Regions from separate parts of the Streptomyces sp. NPDC058741 genome, predicted to be linked through region 1. Evidence: riboswitches for the same ligand, from Rfam matches in the RefSeq annotation. Region 1 holds a riboswitch; the other holds the start of a gene.
The links. A riboswitch is a leader RNA that binds a small molecule or an ion and turns the genes downstream of it on or off. The one in region 1 is predicted to bind S-adenosylmethionine.
Positions count from the first base shown of each region.

Region 1 (9,869 bases):
GCGTGGACCGGATCCCCGAGATCGCCGAGTCGATCGCGGCGCTGGACAACGTCAGCGAGGTCTTCTCCGTCACCGGCACCTACGACCTGATCGCGATGGTCCGGGTCAAGGAGCACGAGGACCTGGCCGAGGTCATCCCGGGCCGGATCAGCAAGATCCCCGGTGTCGAGGGCACGGACACGCACGTGGCCTTCCGCACGTACTCGCAGCACGACCTGGAGGCGGCGTTCTCGATCGGCCTGGACAACTAGGCCCGCCCCCGAGTGCAGGATCCCGGATGAGGAGTTCTTCGTCCGGGCTTCATGCCGCTGTCCGGGTCGCGTCCGCGGGATCGGGCCCATGGGCATCCACCCGTCGTGTGGCCGCCCTGTCCTCGGTCGTGCTGATCCCGCTCCCGGGCCCCCGTCTGCCCCCGGCGGCCGGAAGGGCTCAGGCGGAGGTGTCCGGCACGCAGCGCCCGTCCTCGGTGCGGTAGGTCCAGCGCGCGCCGTCCGTGACGAGCTCCCGCACGGCCCGCACGAACCGCTCCACGTGCTCGTCGGGGGTGCCCGCGCCGAAGCTGACCCGGATCGCGTTGAGCGACTTCTCACCGGGCCCGGCCTCGGGGGCACCGCACGCGCCCTGCGTCTGCGGGTCGCTGCCGAGCAGCGTGCGCACCAGCGGGTGGGCGCAGAACAGCCCGTCCCGCACGCCGATGCCGTATTCGGCGGACAGGGCGGCGGCGAAGTGGGAGCTGTTCCAGCCCTCGACGACGAAGGAGAGCACCCCCACGCGCGGCACGTCGTCCCCGAACAGCGACAGGAACCGCACCTCGGGCACGTCCGCCAGGCCCTCCCGCACCATGCGGAGCAGCTGCCGCTCCCGGGCGACGAGGGTGTCGAAACCGGCCTCGGTCAGCGCCCTGCAGGCCGAGGCGACGGCGTAGGCGCCGATGACGTTGGGCGACCCGGCCTCGTGACGGGCGGCGCCGTCGTGCCACTCGACGTCCACTCCCCCGTCCGCCCGACGGCCGACCCTGCGGCTCGCGCCGCCGCCCGCGAGGTACGGCTCGGCCTCGCGCAGCCAGTCGGCCCGCCCGGCCAGGACACCGGAGCCGAACGGCGCGTACAGCTTGTGCCCGGAGAAGGCGACCCAGTCGACGTCCAGGTCCGCGACCGACACCGGGTGGTGCGGGGCCAGCTGCGCGGCGTCCAGGACGATCCGCGCACCGTGCGCGTGCGCGGCCGCCGCGAGCTCCCGTACGGGCCACAGCTCGCCGGTGACGTTGGAGGCGCCGGTGACGCAGACCAGGGCCGGCCCGTGGGGGTCCCGGGCGGCGAGGGCGCGCTCCAGGGTCTCGACGGCCCGGCGGGGGCTGTCCGGGGCGTCGAGGAAGGTGACGCGGGCGCCGCGCCAGGGCAGCAGGGAGGCGTGGTGCTCGGTCTCGAACACGAAGACCTGGCAGTCCGCCGGGAGCGCGGCGGCGAGGAGGTTGAGCGAGTCGGTGGTGGACCGGGTGAAGACCACCTGGTCGCCGTCCCGGCAGCCGAGGAACTCGAAGACGGTGCGGCGGGCGTTCTCGAACAGGTCGGTGGAGAGCTGGGACAGGTATCCGGCCCCCCGGTGGACGCTGCCGTAGTAGGGCGCGTAGGCGGCGACGTCGTCCCAGACGCGCTGGAGCGCCGGGGCGCTGGCGGCGTAGTCGAGCGCGGCGTAGGTGACCTCGCCGCCGGTGACGAGCGGCACGGTGACGTCCCGTCCCAGAACGGGCAGCGGGGCACGAACGGACTGGACGGCGGCAGCGGTGGAGACGGACATGGCTGAACTCCCGTGAGGGCGAAGGGTGAAGAGAAGAGAAGGGTGCGGAGGCGGGGCTCTGCGGCCCTAGCGCATTCGCTTGCTCACGGGAGACTCCTCGACGACCAGGACCCCTGGTGTGGCGAGGGGTCCGCGCTTGCCGTGGACCTTGCTGACCACGGCCTGGTCTTCACCCGGGGCACCCCGCCACGGACGGAGGGTTGCCGGACAGTCGGCCGGGGCCTCATGACTGTCACTCATGACCTGGTACAGGAACGTACGGGAAGTGATCGGCGTCCCGCAACCCGGTCCGGATCGCGGGACGCACCTCACGCTGCGGGGGTCACGCGTTGCTGGCGGCCACCCAGCGCTCCAGCACCCGCCTGGCGGCACCGGAGTCGACCGACTCGGCCGCCCGCGCGATCCCGGCGCGGATCTGCTCGGCGAGCGTCCCGGTGCCCGGTTCCAGCGCCACCACGGCGGCCGCCGAGTTCAGCAGGACGGCGTCGCGGACGGGGCCGGTCTCGCCGTCCAGCAGCCGCCGGGCGACCTCCGCGTTGTAGGAGGCGTCCGCTCCCCGCAGGGCCGCCACGGGGACCAGGTCGATGCCCACGTCGCGCGGGTCGAAGGCCTCCTCGGCGACCTTGCCGTCCCGGACGATCCACACGCGGGACGTGGAGGTGGTGGTCAGCTCGTCGAGGCCGTCGTCACCCCGGAAGACCAGGGAGGAGTTGCCGCGCTCGGCGAAGACGGCGGCGACGATCGGCGCCATGCGCGGGTCCGCCACACCGACGGCCTGGGCCCGGACCTTCGCGGGGTTGGTCAGGGGTCCCAGCACGTTGAAGATCGTCCGGATGCCCAACTGCCCGCGCGCCGCGCCCGCGTACCGCATCGACGGGTGGAACTTCGCCGCGAAGCAGAAGGTGATCCCGGCCGCCTCGGCCACCGCGGCCACCCGGTGCGTCGGCAGTTCCAGGTTGACGCCGAGCTTCTCCAGGACGTCGGACGCCCCGGACGCCGAGGACGCCGCGCGGTTGCCGTGCTTGACGACCTTGGCGCCCGTGCCGGCGACGACGATCGCCGACATCGTGGAGATGTTGACGGTCCTGGCGCCGTCGCCGCCCGTGCCGACGATGTCGACGGCCGGGCCGGGCACCTCGATCACGTTGGCGTGCTCGTACATCGCCCGGACGAACCCGGTGATCTCCTCGACGGTCTCCCCCTTGGCGCGCAGTGCCACCACGAACCCGGCGATCTGCGCGTCCGTCGCCTCGCCCCGCATGATCAGGTCCATCGCCCAGGCGGTGTCGTCCGCGGTCAGGTCCCGGCCCTCGAGCAGACCGTTCAGCAGCAGGGGCCAGGAGCGGCCCGCCGCGGTGTCGCCTCCAGCGGGGGTCACAGCGCTCATAAGCCGCTCCAGGGTCAGGCGTCCCGCACCGCGGGACAAGAGTCTCGACGTGGTCCACCCTATCCAGCCCGGGGCAGGGCGAAGGGCCCCGTCCGAACACCGGACGGGGCCCCTCGTGTGGCGTGGCGAAGCAGTGATCAGTGGTGGCCGTGACCGCTCGTGATCTCCCTGTACTCCTCGACGGTCGGCTTCGGGATCTGGGAACCCTCGCCGTAGTAGGCGTCGCTGAGCCTGGCACGCAGCTTCTCGGAGGCCTTCAGCTTGCGCTCGACACCGTTCTCGTCGACCGCCGGGCCGAGCTCGGCCGGCTCGTACTGCTCGTGCGCCGTGAGCGTGTACATCTGCTCCTGGCTGAGCGGCTCGTGCACCTCGATGAACTCACCGTGCGGCAGGCGCTTGATGATGCCCGACTCGCGGCCGTGCAGCACCTTCTCCTTGTCCCGGCGCTGCAGGCCGAGGCAGATCCGCTTGGTGACGATGAACGCGATGACCGGTCCGAGGAAGAAGCCGATCCGGACGAACCAGGTGACCGCGTTGATCGACAGGTGGAAGTGGGTGGCGACGATGTCGTTGCCACCGCCGATCAGCATGATGATGTAGGCGGTGACCCAGGCGACACCGAAGCCGGTGCGCGTCGGGGCGTTGCGCGGCCGGTCCAGGATGTGGTGCTCGCGCTTGTCCCCGGTGATCCACGACTCGATGAACGGGTACAGGGCGATGATCGCGAGGAACACGCCGAAGAGCACCAGCGGGATGAACACGCCCAGGACGAGCGTGTGGCCCCAGAGGTTGATCTCCCAGCCGGGCATGGCCCGGATCAGGCCTTCGGCGAAGCCCATGTACCAGTCGGGCTGGGCACCGGTCGACACCTGGTCGGGCCGGTAGGGGCCCAGGACCCAGATCGGGTTGATGGTGGCGATGCCGGCGAGGGCCGTGATGAAACCGAAGACCAGGAAGAAGAAGCCTCCGGCCTTGGCCATGTAGACCGGCAGCAGCGGCATGCCGACGACGTTCTTGTTGGTCCGGCCGGGGCCCGCGAACTGGGTGTGCTTGTGGTAGAAGACCAGGATCAGGTGGCCGACCACGAGCCCGAGCATGATGCCCGGCAGCAGCAGGATGTGGATCGAGTAGAACCGGGCGACGAAGTCGGTGCCCGGGAACTCCCCGCCGAACAGGAACATCGAGATGTACGTGCCGACGATCGGCACGGACAGGATCGCGCCCTGCGTGAAGCGGACACCGGTGCCGGAGAGCAGGTCGTCCGGGAGCGAGTAGCCGGTGAAACCGGTGAACATGCCCAGGACGAACAGCAGGAAGCCGAACAGCCAGTTGATCTCGCGCGGCTTGCGGAACGCGCCGGTGAAGAAGACGCGCATCATGTGCACGAACATGCCGGCGAGGAAGATGATCGCCGCCCAGTGGTGGATCTGCCGGATGAGCAGACCGCCGCGGACGTCGAAGCTGATGTCCATGGTGGAGGCGAACGCCTCGGACATCAGCTGCCCCTGGAGCGGGACGTAGCTGCCGTGGTACTCCACCTCGTTCATCGACGGGTGGAAGAACAGCGTCAGGTACACACCCGTGAGGATGATGATGATGAAGCTGTAGAGGCAGATCTCACCGAGCATGAAGGACCAGTGGTCCGGGAAGATCTTGCGCATGTTGGCCTTGGCCAGGGAGTAGATCCCCAGGCGGCCGTCGGCCCAGTCGGCGACCCGCTCTCCGGCGGGCGCCTTGCGGCGTGTCTGTGCAGTACTCATCCGCGCTCCCAGAAAGCAGGGCCGACGGGCTCTTCGAAGTCGCCGAGCGCCTCGAGGTAGCCCTCGTCGTTCACGCCGATGCGGAGTTGCGGCAGGGCGTGACCGGCGGGACCGAAGATCACTCGGGCACCGTCGGCGAGGTCGAAGGTGGACTGGTGGCAGGGGCAGAGCACGTGGTGCGTCTGCTGCTCGTACAGGGAGATCGGGCAACCGACGTGGGTGCAGATCTTCGAGTACGCGACGATGCCCTCGTGCGACCACTCGAGCTCGCGCTTGTCCTTGATGTTCTCCGGCTGGATCCGGACGATCATCAGAGCGGCCTTGGCGATCTCGTTCTGGAAGTCGTGGTCGTCCTCCTCCAGGCCCTCGGGCTTGGCGAAGGTCAGCGAACCGACCGCGACGTCGGAGGGGCGCAGCGGCTCGTTGGTGTTCATGTTGACGAGCAGCTTGCCCTTGGACCACAGGGTGTGGCGGAGCTTGGTGCCGGGCAGCGGGCCCAGGTCGCGCAGCAGCACGATCCCGGAGAGCGGCACCAGCGTGAGCGCGCCGAGCATGGTGTTGCGGATCAGCTTGCGGCGGCCGAGCGCCGACTCCTTGGCACCCTGCTTGAAGTCCGCGAAGACCTTCTCGCGGACCTCGGGCTCCGCCTCGATCGGGTGGCGCTCGTCGGCGATCTCCACGTCCGACATCAGGGTGCGGGCCCAGTGGACGGCGCCCGCGCCGATGCAGAACAGCGCGATGCCGAGGGTGAGGCCCAGCGCGAAGTTCAGCGCGCTGATGTGGCCCAGCGGGAAGATGAAGACCGACTTGTCGACGGGGATCGCCACGAACGCGGCGATGAAGGCGACGGCGGCCAGCATCGACACCGTGAACAGCAGGGCGACGGTGCGCTCGGACCGCTTGGCGGCCCGCTCGTCGACGTCCTGGATCCGGTGCTCGTGGGGCGGCAGGCCCGGGTCGGCGAACGGGTGCTTCTCGTCCGCCACGCTCACCACGCCGTGCTCGTCACGGCCTGCGGAGTGCGCGGCGGGCAGGTTCTCTTCTGGAATGTCTTGGCTACTCATGACTTCTTGGCCTTTGCGGTCCGGGCGGCGACCCACACGGCGACGGCGATCAGTCCGCCGAGACCGAAGATCCAGCCGAACAGACCCTCGGCGACCGGCCCGAGACCGCCCAGCTCGAGGCCGCCGGGGCTCTCGGTGTTCTCGCCGTTGACCGCGTCGAGGTACGCGATGATGTCCTTCTTGTTCTTCTCCGACAGCGTGCTGTCGGGGAAGGACGGCATGTTCTGCGGGCCCGTCAGCATGGCCTCGTAGATGTGCTTGGGGTCGACGCCTTCCAGGGAGGGCGCGTACTTGCCGCGCGTGAGGGCGCCGCCCTTGCCGGTGAAGTTGTGGCACTGCGCGCAGTTGGTGCGGTACAGCTCACCGCCCTTGGCGATGTCGGCGCCCTCGGGGCTGTACTGCTCCTCCGACGGAATGGCCGGGCCGGCGCCCAGCGAGGCGATGTACGCCGCGAGCTGGTCGATCTCGGCCTGCGAGTAGATGTTCTTCTTCTTCGGGACCTGCGGGCCCTGGGAGGTGGCGGCCGGCATACGGCCCGTCGCCACCTGGAAGTCGACGGCCGCGGCACCCACACCCACCAGGGACGGCCCGTCGGAGGTGCCCTGACCGCCGGTGCCGTGGCAACTGGCGCAGCCGACCGAGTAGAGCTTCTTGCCCTCCTCGATGGCGAGGGACTGGGCGGATGTGTCGGCCTCGGCCTTGCTCGTGGGTGCGAACACGGCGTACAGCCCCCCGCTGAAGACCAGCGCGAGGATGAGGACGACGAGTGCCGCCATCGGGTGGCGTCGTCGTGCGGAGAGCTTTTTCACGGATTACCCCGGTGTCAGGATCTTCTGCGTCGATGCTTCTGGGTTGCGCGCCCGGGCGGGCGCGTGGAGGGCCCGGCTACTTGATCATGTAGATCGTGGCGAAGAGGCCGATCCAGACGACATCGACGAAGTGCCAGTAGTAGGACACGACGATCGCGGCGGTCGCCTGCTCGTGGGTGAACCTCCGCGCCGCGTAGGTCCGGCCCAGGACCAGCAGGAAGGCGATGAGACCGCCCGTCACGTGCAGGCCGTGGAAGCCGGTGGTCAGGTAGAACACCGAGCCGTACGGGTCGGACGAGAGCGACAGGCCCTCGTGCTTGACCAGCTCCGTGTACTCGAAGACCTGACCGCCGACGAAGACGGCACCCATGATGAAGGTCACGATGAACCACATCCTGAGCTTCTTCACATCACCGCGCTCGGCGGCGAAGACGCCGAGCTGGCAGGTGAGGGAGGAGAGCACCAGGATCGTGGTGTTCGTCGCCGAGAACGGGAAGTTCAGGGCGTCGGCCTTCTCGTGCCAGAAGTCAGGCCCGGTCACCGATCGCAGGGTGAAGTACATCGCGAAGAGGGCCGCGAAGAACATCAGCTCGGAACTCAACCAGATGATGGTTCCGACGCTGGTGAGGTTCGGCCGGTTGACCGACGGGTGCGCGTGCCCGGTTTCTACTGTCGTTGCTGTCGCCACGACCGACATTATGTCGGTCGCTTATCCCGCCCTCACTCCGGGGGGTCCCGTTCGGAGTGTCTTTGCCGGTCGTACCGCTGTTGACGTGGTGTTCAAGGGAGTAGCATCCGGCCCAACGGGCCTGTCCTTACGACGCTGACGTCACGGAGGAACAATGCAGCCGACCGCCACGGTGCTGGTCTACAGCGACGACTCCAACACCCGAGCGCAGGTGCGGCTCGCGACCGGCCGGCGGCCGGCCCCCGACGTCCCGGTGGTGGAGTTCGTGGAGTGCGCGACCCCGGCGGCGGTGATCAAGGAGCTGGACCGGGGCGGCATCGACGTCTGCGTGCTGGACGGCGAGGCCGTGCCGATGGGCGGCATGGGCGTCTGCCGGCAGATCAAGGACGAGGTGTTCGACTGCCCGCCGGTGCTCCTGCTGATCGGGCGGCCGCAGGACGCCTGGCTGGCGACCTGGAGCCGCGCGGAGGCGGCGGTGACCCTGCCGGTGGAGCCGGTGGAGTTCGCCTCCGCGCTGGCCTCCCTGCTGCGGGAGAAGGCGGCCCTGCGCGCCTGAGAACCCGGTGCTGCCCGTGGTGTGGCGCCTGCGGGGACGTGGGGGTGTTCGTGCGGTTCCCCGTGCCTCCGGGCGGGTCAGACGCTCTGAGGCCTCAGGCGGGCCCTCTCGGCCTGTCCGGGGCCGTCCGGGGTGCCGAGCAGGGCGCTGCCCGTGCGCCACTTCGCCCAGTCGAGGTTCCAGTCGCCGAAACCGTTGCCGAAGGGGGTCATCATGTCCCCGCCGGAGTTGACGACCTCGACGATGTCGCCCACGCGGATGTTGTCGTAGAACCAGGCGGCGTTCTCGGTGCTCATGCCGGTGCAGCCGTGGCTGACGTTGGCGGCGCCCTGGGAGCCGACGGACCAGGGGGCGGCGTGCACGTACTCGCCGCTGTTGGTGACGCGCACGGAGTGGTGGACGATCAGGTCGTAGAAGTCCGAGGCGCCGATGCTGGCGCTGGTCATGCGGACGGTGCCCTCCTTGGCTAGGACGACCTTGACGCCGTTGCGGGTGTCGTAACCGGGCTTGCCGGTGGTGACGGGCATCTCCCTGACGACCTCGTCGTTCCTGTAGAAGGTCATCCGGTGGGCCGCGGCGTCCGTCACGGCTATGACCTTGTCTGCGGTGGTGATGGTCAGGGGCTTGGCCTTGCCGCCCCACATCCGGTCGCCGATCTTGATGCCCTGCAGGTTGCTGCGGACCTGGACGGTGGCCCGCGCGGGCCAGTAGTCCTTCGGGCGGTAGTGCAGCTTCTTGTCGTCCACCCAGTGCCAGGCGCCGTCGGTGGCGGGCGTGGAGGAGACCTTGAGGCCGCGTTCCACGACGGCCCGCTGCGCCTTGTCCTTGACGGGCCGGCTCAGCTCGGCCGTGATGGGCTGGCCGACGCCGTAGGTGCCGGTCTCCGGGCCGAAGGTGACGTCCAGGCGCTTCTTGGCGGCGGGCTTGCCGGTGTCGAAGGTGAGGACCTTGCGGCCGGGTGCCCCGTCCCCGTCCTCGGTGCTCACACGGACCGTGTAGGTGGCGTTGGCGGCGAGCGGGGAGGTGCTGTGCCAGCGCCCGCCGTCCGCGGCGAGTTCGCCCGCCACGTGGCGTCCTGAGGCGTCGTAGGCCGTGACGTCGGTGATGCGGCCGTCGGAGTCCTCGACCACTTCGAGCGGCTTGTCCGGGTCGGCTTTCCTGTGGTCGCCGTCGGGGGCGTTGAAGGAGATCTGGTCCGCCGCGTCGTAGGGGCGGGCGGCGAGCGGGTTGCCGTCGGAGCCGCAGGCGGTGACGCCCGCGCAGAGGGCGGTGACCAGCAGCGTGCAGCTGACGACGGTGCGGGGGCGGGAGATCGCTGTGTGGCTCATGACCTCACGCTAGGAAGGCTCGTCAACAGCGGCACGCCGACCGACTCGAACGAGTGACATTCTTTGCGGCGTACGCAGGACACGGACAGGGGCCCGGACGCTCCTCTCGGAGTGTCCGGGCCCCTGCGGCGCGCGGCGTGTGCTACTGGGTGCGGTTCTCACCGCGGTAGTACTCGAAGACCCAGCCCCAGATGCCGATCAGGATGATCGGCAGCGAGAAGTACAACAGCCACCAGCCTACGGCGACGGCCAGGAAGGCCAGGGCGCCACCGATGGCCAGGGAGAACGGCTGCCAGCTGTGCGGGCTGAAGAACCCGACCTCGCCGGCGTCGTCCGCGACGTCCGCCTCCTTGTCGTCCTGCGCGCCGACGTCCACCCGCTTGGCCGTGAAGCCCAGGTAGAAGCCGATCATGATCGCGAGACCGAAGGCCAGGAAGAGGGCCGTGGTGCCGGCCGGCTCCTTCGACCACACGCCATAGA
Region 1 covers NZ_JBHYQH010000008.1:127,547-137,415, forward strand. The annotation lists gene ACFW6P_RS09410 (Lrp/AsnC family transcriptional regulator) at 1-251, shown strand, start outside; gene ACFW6P_RS09415 (aminotransferase class V-fold PLP-dependent enzyme) at 430-1,797, opposite strand; SAM riboswitch class IV at 1,925-2,041, opposite strand; gene trpD (anthranilate phosphoribosyltransferase) at 2,120-3,184, opposite strand; gene ACFW6P_RS09425 (cytochrome bc complex cytochrome b subunit) at 3,322-4,944, opposite strand; gene ACFW6P_RS09430 (Rieske 2Fe-2S domain-containing protein) at 4,941-6,008, opposite strand; gene ACFW6P_RS09435 (c-type cytochrome) at 6,005-6,817, opposite strand; gene ACFW6P_RS09440 (heme-copper oxidase subunit III) at 6,894-7,514, opposite strand; gene ACFW6P_RS09445 (hypothetical protein) at 7,660-8,061, shown strand; gene ACFW6P_RS09450 (Ig-like domain-containing protein) at 8,139-9,389, opposite strand; gene ACFW6P_RS09455 (cytochrome c oxidase subunit 4) at 9,532-9,869, opposite strand, start outside.

Region 2 (9,869 bases), on a different contig from region 1:
GCGGCTCGCCGCTCGTGTCCAGCAGGACCGGTATCCCGCAGGAGCGGGCCGTGCGGACCAGGCCCGCGTACGCGCCCACCGGCACGCCCGGCGGCAGACTGCCGCACAGGGCCACGGCGGAGGCGGACCGCAGCAGCTCCCCGTAGGCCTCCTGGAAGGCCGACCACTCGGTGGGCGTGATCGCCGGGCCCGGTTCGTTCAGCTGTGTGGTGTCGCCCGTCCGGTCGTCGACCACGGCTATGGTGCGGCGGGTCGTGCCCGAGACCGGGACCAGCGCGTCGACCACACCCGGCACCGAGGCGAGCCGCTCCCGTACGACCCGGCCCGTCGCCCCGCCCGTGAAACCGGTCACCGTCACCTCGTGGCCGAGGGCCGCGAGGACCCGGGCCACGTTGACGCCCTTGCCGCCGGGGCGTTCCGTCACCTCGGAGACGCGGTGGGAGGCGTGCGCCCTGAGGGACCGCACGCGGTAGGTGATGTCGAGAGCGGTGTTCAGCCCGACCGTGAGGATCACCTGGGCCGACCTCCCCCGATGTGTGTGGCGCCGTGAACTGTCCGGAAGCTCGATCATGCCAAAGAGACGGCGGTCGGCCCAGTCCCGGAGCCGGCCGCCGTCTTCCCGACCGTGGGACGGATCAGCCCAGTTGGGGACCGACCACCCATTCGCCCCGGCGCATCACGCCCTTGAGCTCGAAGGCGGAGTCCAGGAGGACCAGGTCGGCGGATCTCCCGGGCTCCAGTGAGCCGATCGTGTCGTCCATGCCGAGCAGGCGGGCCGGAGTGGCCGAGAGTGCCGTCACCGCGTCCTCGACGCAGAGGCCGTCGACGGTGACCGCCCGTTTGAACGCCCGGTCCAGGGTCAGGGTGGAGCCGGCGATCGTGCCGTCCGCGACCAGGCGGGCCACGCCGTCCGCGACCTCCACCTCCAGCGGGCCCAGCCAGTAGCGGCCGTCGCCGAAGCCGGCCGCGTCCATCGCGTCGGTGATGAACGCGACCCGGTCCGCCCCGGCGTGGTGGAACGCCAGCCGCAGCGCGGCCGGGTGGAGGTGCGTGCCGTCGTTGATCAGCTCGACGGTGATGCGGTCGTCCTCCAGGAGCGCGGTGATCGGGCCGGGGGAGCGGTGGCCGAGCGGCGGCATCGCGTTGAACAGGTGGGTGGCGACCGTCGCGCCCGCGTCGATCGCCTGGACCGTCTGCTCGTACGTCGCGTCCGTGTGGCCGATCGCCGCGATCACGCCGTGGTCGGCCAGGAGGCGTACGGAGTCCAGGCCGCCGGGGAGCTCGCTGGCCAGGGTCAGCATCTTCGCCCGGCCCCGGGCCGCGTCGATCAGCCGGCGGACCTCGGCCGGGTCGGGGTCGCGCAGCAGCTTCGCGGAGTGGGCGCCCTTGCGGCAGGGGGAGATGAACGGGCCCTCGAAGTGGATGCCGGCGATCTCGCCCTGCTCGGCGAGTTCGCTCAGCAGACCCGCGCGCCGGGTGAGGGAGTCCAGGTCGCCGGTGACGGTCGAGGCGACCAGGGTGGTCGTGCCGTGCAGGCGGTGGGTGTGGATGCCCTTGAGGATGTCGTCGACCGGGCCGGACGTGAAGGAGGCCCCGCCGCCGCCGTGGTTGTGCAGGTCGACGAAGCCGGGGACCACGTAGTGGCCGGTGACGTCGACGAACCGGGCGTTCGCGGGTGCGGTGGCGGTGATGCGGGTGCCGTCGACGACCAGCCTGCCGTTCTCGACGGCTCCCGTGGGGAGGACCACGGTGGCGCCGCTCAGGACCACGGCCCGTCCGGCCGTGGCGGGGTGCGGGTGGGTCGTGGCTGGTCGCGCTCCGCGGCGGAGCCGCATGTCGGCGCTGTCCCGCGCCCCTGGGGCATCGGTCATCAGGGCGTTACCTCCGTACGGTCGATGTGGTCGAGGAGATCCCAGGCCAGGAGCCCGGCGCCGAGACATCCGGCCGCCTCCCCCAGCGCCGCGGGGACGAGTGACGGCTGCTTCTGGAAGGTGATGCGGCCGCGGATCGCTTCCCGCAAGGGCGTGAACAGAGTGCTCCCCGCCTCCGCCAGCCCGCCGCCGATGATCAGGACGCGAGGGTCCAGCAGGGTCAGCGCCGTGACCAGGCCGTCGGCCAGGGCGTCCACGGCCCGCTGCCAGACCGCGAGCGCCCGGGGGTCGCCGGCGTCCACCGCCTTCGCGCAGCCCGCCGCGTCGGCGCCCGGGGTGCCGGAGGCCGCCGCCCAGGCCCTGCTCACGGCCGCCGCTGAGGCGAAGCGCTCCAGGCAGCCGGCCTGCCCGCACGGGCACGGGTCCTCGCCGGGGCGTACGACGATGTGGCCGATCTCGCCCGCGAAGCCGTGCGCGCCCGCCTCCACCCGGCCGTCGACGCCGATGGCGCCCGCGATGCCGGTGCCCAGTGCCACGAACAGGAAGCGGTCCGCGCCCCGGCCCGCGCCGAGGCGGCCCTCGGCGAGGCCGCCGGTGCGCACGTCGTGGCCGAGGGCGACCGGGACGCCGAGTCGCTCGGCCAGCAGGCCGCGCAGCGGGACGTCGCGCCAGCCGAGGTTCGCCGCGTAGGCGGCGACGCCCTCCGCCTCGTCGACGATGCCGGGTACGGCCACACCGGCGGCGGACGCGGGCGTGCCCCAGTGGTCGACGCCGTACGCGCGCAGTTCGGCGGCGAAGTCGAGGATGCCCGCGACCACGGCGTCCGGGCCCTGCTCGCGGCCGGTGGCCCGGCGGGCGCGGTGCAGGACCCGGCCGTCCGGCCCGGCCAGGGCGGCCTTCATCCCGGTGCCGCCCACGTCGAGGGCGATGACATGTCTCACGGGGGACAGTGTGACCCGGGGACCCACAAGAGGTCTAGTCCACTCACATGGTGTAGACCTCGTTCCGGTGATCGGAACCACCCTCGGTGGCGCGGTGACGTCAGGGTGGGGAGCGGCAGCGGTGCAGCGGCGGCGGATGGCAGGAACGATCGCGGTGGTGTCCGTACTGGGCGTGACGGCGGGCCTCGGCGGCTGCGGCGTCACGGGCGGCTCCGCCGACGTGACCCTGAAGCTGGTCGCCGCCGACTACGGCGACACCGCGGCCAACAGCTCCCGAAAGTACTGGGACAAGCTGGTCGCGGAGTACGAGGGCGAGCACCCGGACGTCCGCATCGAGGTCAGCGTCCGCTCCTGGAACGACGTCGACCGCGAGGTCAAGGAGATGGTCGCCGCCGGCGACCCGCCGGACGTGGCGCAGATCGGCGCGTACGCCGACCACGCGGACGGAACCAGCTCCACAAGGCCGACGACCTGCTCTCCGTACCCGTGCAGGCCGACTTCGTCGGGCAGCTGGCCCCCTCCGGGCAGGTGAAGCGCGTGCAGTACGGGATGCCGTTCGCCGCCTCCACGCGGGTGCTCTTCTGCGACAGGACGCTGTTCGCCGAGGCGGGCATCACCCCGCCCGAGACCTGGGACGACCTGGCCGCGAACGCCGCGGCGCTCAAGGCCGGGGGCGTGAGGTACCGCTACGCGCTGCCCCTCGGGCGTCCTGGGCCACCTCCGGACGGTGACGGCCCGGGCGGAGAGCGCCGAGCGGTCCCCCTGTCGGTGGCAGGCGTTACGGTGCCGGACATGGACGAGGAGGACGACGGGCGGCGGCTCGGGCGCAGGGAGCGGGACATCCTGGCGCTCGAACGCCGCGGCTTTCCCGGGCCCGGCGCGAAGGAGCGGGCCGTGCGCGAGGAGCTGGGCCTCGCCCCCGTGCGCTACTACCAGCTGCTCAACGCCCTGCTGGACGACCCCCGGGCCCTGGCCCACGACCCGGTGACGGTGAACCGCCTGCGGCGGATACGGGAGCGGCGCCGGGCGGAACGCTGAGCGCCGCCGGCCGGTGCACGGGCGCGGGCGCGGACGCGGGGTGCAGATGCGGCTGCGTCGTGGTCGCCCGCGTCCCCGGTAGGTGGTCGCCCGCGTCTCCGATACGTGGTCGCTCGCGTCCCGCGGCGAGGCACGCCCTGCAGCCGGGTCCTGCGGCGAGGCACGCCCTGCAGCCGCGTCCCGCGGCGCAGTCGCATGTCGACGCCGTCCCGCGCCCCTGGGTGCGTGCGTCCGCCGAGCCGCTAGCCGAGCCGGTCCGCCACGTCCCGCAGGAACCGCACCAGGCCCTCCGGGCCGTCCACCACCACGTCCGCCCTCCGCCGCAGCTCGGCGACCTCGTCGCTGCCGCTGCACACCAGCAGGCCCGGGGTGCCGTGCGCGCGCAGGGCGTCGACGGCGGAGAACGCGGGCAGGTCGCCCAGGTCGTCGCCGCCGAAGAGGACGGAGCCGGCGCCGATCTCGCGGGCGAACCCGGTCAGGGCGACGCCCTTGTCCATGCCGGGCGGGCGCAGTTCGAGGACCAGGCGGCCGGGCTCGACGATCAGGCCGTGCCGGGTCGCCACGGCGGTGAGCGGCGCGCGCAGGGCGTCGAAGGCGGCCTGCGGGTCGGGGGCCCGGCGGGTGTGCACCGCCACGGCCCGTCCCTTCTCCTCCACCCAGGTGCCGGTCCCTTCGAGCAGCCCGGGCAGCTCGGCGCGGACGGCCTCGACGCCCGGGTGCGGCTCGGGTGCGCTGACCTCGCCGCTGCGCGCGTCCCAGCGCTCGGCGCCGTAGTGCCCGAGGACGACCAGGTGCTCCAGGCCCGGGACGTCCGCGAACCCGCCGTTGCGCACGGCGACCTCGGCGGGCCGGCCGGTGATCACCGCGACGGCGGCGACCTTCGGCGCGAGCGCGGCCAGCGCGCCCACCGCCTCCGGATGGGCCCGGGCCAGCTCCGGGTCGGCCACGATCGGCGCGAGCGTGCCGTCGAAGTCCAGTCCGATCAGAGCCTCGCCGGGCCGGTCGAGGAGCGCGGCGAGACCGTCCCGCCCGGCCTGCGTGACGGGCACGGGCAGCGGCCCGAGGGTGTCGTTCATCGGCCGCTCAGCCCTTCAGCGCGTCGAGTTGGTCCAGGAACCACCGGGCCGGTGGCAGGGCGGTCGCCGCGGCCGCCAGGCGCTTGCTGCGGTCGGCGCGTTCCTCCGGGCGCATCGACAGCGCCTCGTGCAGGGCCGCCGCCGTGCCCGTGACGTCGTACGGGTTGACCGTGAGCGCGTCCTCGCCGAGCTCCTCGTACGCCCCGGCCTCCCGGGACAGCACCAGCGCGCAGCCCGTGTCGGAGACCACCGGGACCTCCTTGGCGACCAGGTTCATGCCGTCGCGGATGGGGTTGACCAGGGCCACGTCGGCCAGCCGGTAGGCGGCCAGCGAGCGGGCGAAGTCGTCCTCGACGTGCAGCAGGACCGGCGTCCAGCCCGGTGTGCCGTACGCGGCGTTGATCTCCCCGGCCAGCCGCTGGACTTCCGCCGTGTAGTCCCGGTACACCGCGAGGTCCTGCCGCGACGGGTAGGCGAAGGCGACGTGCACCACGCGCTCGCGCCACTCGGCGTGGGAGTCGAGGAGGGCGCGGTAGGCCAGCAGGCCGCGCACGATGTTCTTCGACAGCTCGGCGCGGTCGACCCGGACGATGGTGCGCCGGCCCTCGCCGATCTCCTCCCGGAGCACGGCCATCCGCTCCTCGACGTCGGCCCGGTGCGCCCGCTCGCGCAGGAAGTCCGCGTCCGTGCCCAGCCCGTGCACGCCGATCCGCGTGCCGCCGAGCCCGCCCGCGAACCGCTCGGCGCACTCCGTGAACGCGTCCGCCCAGCGCTGGGTGAGGAAGCCCAGCCGGTCCGCGCCGAGCATGCCGCGCAGCACCTGCCCGGCCACGTCGTCCGGCAGCATCCGGAAGTACTCGGGCGGCGCCCACGGCGTGTGCGAGAAATGCCCGATGCGCAGGTCCGGGCGCAGCTCGCGGAGCATGCCCGGCACCAGGGTCAGGTGGTAGTCCTGCACCACGACCGCCGCGCCCTGCGCCGCCTCCTCGGCCAGCGCCTCGGCGAACGCCCGGTTGTACGTCTCGTAGGACGCCCACCGGCGCCGGAACCCGGCGTCGAAGACCGGCTCCAGGGGCGTCTGGTAGAGCATGTGGTGGACGAACCACAGGACCGAGTTCGCGATGCCGTTGTAGGCGTCGGCGTGCACGTCGGCCGGGATGTCCAGCATCCGCACGCCGTCCTCGCCGACGCCCCGGCGGACCGCCTCCCGGTCGCCGTCGGACAGCGCCGAGCAGACCCACAGCGCGTCCGCGTCCGAGCCGATCGCGGACAGTCCCGACACCAGTCCGCCGCCGCCCCGCTTGGCGTCCAGCGAACCGCCCTCACCCACCGTGTAGGAGACCGGACCCCGGTTGGAGGCCACCAGAACCCGTGCAGCACCGTACGTCGAAGCCATAGCCCTCAACCTAGCCCGGCCTGTGAGCGCTCAAACGTACGAACCTGCGGCATCCGGCCGAGAACACCCGGCTCAGGCCGCCCGGCGCTCCTGGTACTCGACGATCTCCACCATCGGCGGACGCTCCTCGGTGTCCACCGAGTACGTCCGCGGTTCGAAGCCGTCACCGCCCCGCTCGAACTGCGTCAGGGACGGCCGGATGAGGTGCCCGCGGGCCAGCCGCAGCTGGGCCGTGCGGTAGATCTCGGCGGCCATCCGGCCCAGTGCCTGCCCGTCCTGGTGCCGGTGCTTGCGCACCCCGACGTCCACCTGGGCCAGGGCGTCCAGGCCCACCAGGTGCAGGGCGTCCACCAGCATCCCCAGCTCGATGCCGTAGCCGACGGGGAACGGCAGCCGCTCCAGCAGCGAGCGGCGGGCCGCGTACTCGCCGCCGAGCGGCTGCACGAAGCCGGCCAGCCGCGGCCAGTGCATGTTGAGCAGCGGGCGGGCCATCAGCTCCGTGACCCGGCCGCCCTGCCCCGAGGCGCCCGCGAGCGGGCGGTCGTACATGCCCTTGACCAGGTCCACGTCCGGCTCGGTGAGCAGCGGGCCCACGATCCCGGAGACGAAGTCGGACGAGAAGTCCCGCAGGTCGGCGTCGACGAAGCAGACGATGTCCCCCCGTGTGGCGAGCAGCGAGCGCCACAGCACCTCGCCCTTGCCGGGCACGGCGGGCAGCCGCGGGAGTATCGCGTCGCGGTGCACCACCGTCGCGCCCGCCGCGGCGGCCACCTCGGAGGTGCGGTCGGTCGATCCCGAGTCCACGACGACCAGCTCGTCGACGAGCGGGACCTGCAGCATCAGGTCGTGGCGGATCACGGCGGCGATGTCGCCGACCGTCTCCTCCTCGTTCAGCGCGGGCAGCACCACGCTGACCGTCTGGCCGGTGCGCTGCTTGGCGGCCAGGATCCGGTGGAGCGGGCGCTCGGTCGCGGACCACGAACGGGTGCCCAGCCAGCGCTCGACTTCTTCCAGCACCGTGGCGGCTCCTTAGCGTTCTCTCGGCGGGACGGACTGTGAGCCATCTCGCGGTTCGGACGACTATCTCAATTGTCCTGGTCGTCGGTTACAGTCTTGAACAACGCGGATGACCATCGCATGTCCGGCACCGACCGGCGTCGTCCGTCGTCGACAACCACATACAGCTCATCCAGAGGGGCAGAGGGAAACGGCCCGATGAAGCCCCGGCAACCCTCCAGTCGGTTCTCGTAGGTCACTGGCGACCACTTCCGCGAGGCTCCCGGCTAGGGAAGGTGCCAAATCCGTCTCACGGCGAGATGCGTCGTGAGGAAGATGAGGAGAAAGGGCCTCGCCTCACATGGCTGTGCAGACTGTCGAAAGCACCACGAACTCCGTCGACCTCGGTCCCGCCGCCGCCCTGAGCTGCCGCGAGTGCGGTCACCGGGTACCCCTCGGACCGGTCTTCGCCTGCGAGGAGTGTTTCGGCCCGCTGGAGATCGCCTACGACTTCTCGTCCTACGGCGCCGAGGAGCTCCGCGAGCGGATCGAGGCGGGCCCCGCGAACATCTGGCGCTACGCCCCGCTGCTGCCCGTCCCGGCCGACGTGGCGGACAAGCCGAACATCAACCCGGGCTGGACCAAGCTCGTCCAGGCCGACAACCTCGCCCGCGAGCTGGGCGTCGAGCCCGGCAAGCTGTTCGTGAAGGACGACTCCGGCAACCCGACGCACTCCTTCAAGGACCGGGTCGTCGCCCAGGCCCTGGAGGCCGCCCGCGCCTTCGGCTTCACCACGCTCTCCTGCTCCTCCACCGGCAACCTCGCCGGCGCCGTCGGCGCCGCCGCGGCCCGCGCCGGCTTCCGCTCCTGCGTCTTCATCCCGCACGACCTGGAGCAGGGCAAGGTCGTCATGGCCGCGGTCTACGGCGGCGAGCTCGTCGGCATCGAGGGCAACTACGACGACGTGAACCGCTTCTGCTCCGAGCTGATCGGCGACCCGGCCGGCGAGGGCTGGGGCTTCGTCAACGTCAACCTGCGGCCGTACTACGCGGAGGGTTCCAAGACGCTCGCCTACGAGATCTGCGAGCAGCTCGGCTGGCGGCTGCCCGACCAGATCGTGGTGCCGATCGCCTCCGGCTCGCAGCTCACGAAGATCGACAAGGGCCTGCAGGAGCTGATCAGGCTCGGCCTGGTCGAGGACAGGCCGTACAAGATCTTCGGTGCGCAGGCCGAGGGCTGCTCCCCGGTGTCCACGGCGTTCAAGGCCGGTCACGACGTGGTCCGCCCCCAGAAGCCGGACACGATCGCCAAGTCCCTGGCGATCGGCAACCCGGCGGACGGGCCGTACGTGCTCGACATCGCGCGGCGCACGGGCGGTGCGGTGGAGGACGTGGACGACGAGCAGGTCGTCGAGGCGATCAGGATCCTGGCCCGCACCGAGGGCGTCTTCGCGGAGACCGCCGGCGGTGTGACGGTGGGCGTGACGAAGAAGCTCGTCGAGAACGGGGTGCTGGACCCGTCGAAGACCACGGTCGTGCTCAACACCGGGGACGGTCTGAAGACGCTGGACGCGGTGGCCGGGACCGGTCTCACCGCGACCATTCGGCCCAGCCTGGAGTCGTTCCGGGACGCCGGACTCGTCTGATCGCTGTTCGCCGCGGGCGGGTGGGGGCTGGTCGCGCCCACGCGGCGGAGCCGCATATCGACACAGCCCCGCGCCCCCGAGGGCGCGCCCCAGCCGTTGCCCAAGAAGAACCGGAGGACATGTCCGATGAGCGTCACCGTTCGCATCCCCACCATCCTGCGCACCTACACCGGTGGGCAGGCCGAGGTCGCCGCCGACGGGGCGACCCTCGGTGAGGTGATCGCCGACCTCGAGAAGAACCACACCGGGATCGCCGCCCGGGTGCTCGACGACCAGGGCAAGCTGCGCCGGTTCGTCAACGTCTACGTCAACGACGACGACGTGCGCTTCGAGCAGGGGCTGGAGACCGCCACGCCGGACGGTGCCGGAGTGTCGATCATCCCGGCCGTCGCCGGCGGCTGAACCGGCTCCGCCGGGCCGATTGTTGCCTTCAGTGACACCGGTCACCGGGAGTGCGGCGAATTGCCCCCTCCGTGAGAGAAGCGGAGGGGGCAATTCTGCGTGATTGAGCGCGGTAGAGTTGGGGAACGCGTTCCCGGTCCATCGATCGGAACCCTGAATTCCTGCCGCATGCCCGACAAGATGTAGCCAAAGTGTGCGCGTCTTTCGCGGCTTTTGCTCCCTTTGTGTGGCCCGACTTGACCCGAATTCAGGCGAATTCTCCCCACATTCCGGACCCCTCACGTCCAGATTTCTCGTCCGATTGACCTGTTGCAGACGGCAGTTGGGCAGATACATTCAGCCGCGGTCGACGCGTTCCGGCGCACGCCCCCAACCGTGGGGGGTGAGGTCTGACCCGGGTCCGCGAAGTGTGGATCTGTGCAAGGGCCAGTAATAGGGGAGTTAGGCATGGCTCAGGGCACCGTCAAGTGGTTCAACGCGGAGAAGGGGTACGGCTTCATCGCG
Region 2 covers NZ_JBHYQH010000006.1:100,757-110,625, reverse strand. The annotation lists gene ACFW6P_RS07200 (1-phosphofructokinase family hexose kinase) at 1-514, opposite strand, end outside; gene nagA (N-acetylglucosamine-6-phosphate deacetylase) at 636-1,871, opposite strand; gene ACFW6P_RS07190 (ROK family protein) at 1,871-2,812, opposite strand; partial or broken gene ACFW6P_RS07185 (ABC transporter substrate-binding protein) at 2,949-3,517, shown strand; gene ACFW6P_RS07180 (DUF3263 domain-containing protein) at 3,605-3,850, shown strand; gene otsB (trehalose-phosphatase) at 4,093-4,926, opposite strand; gene ACFW6P_RS07170 (trehalose-6-phosphate synthase) at 4,934-6,322, opposite strand; gene ACFW6P_RS07165 (glucosyl-3-phosphoglycerate synthase) at 6,395-7,339, opposite strand; SAM riboswitch class I at 7,505-7,661, shown strand; gene thrC (threonine synthase) at 7,680-8,963, shown strand; gene ACFW6P_RS07155 (ubiquitin-like small modifier protein 1) at 9,090-9,365, shown strand; gene ACFW6P_RS07150 (cold-shock protein) at 9,813-9,869, shown strand, end outside.
Region 2: it holds a riboswitch for S-adenosylmethionine, as region 1 does, so the genes downstream of both, thrC (threonine synthase) here and ACFW6P_RS09415 (aminotransferase class V-fold PLP-dependent enzyme) in region 1, are expected to answer to the same signal.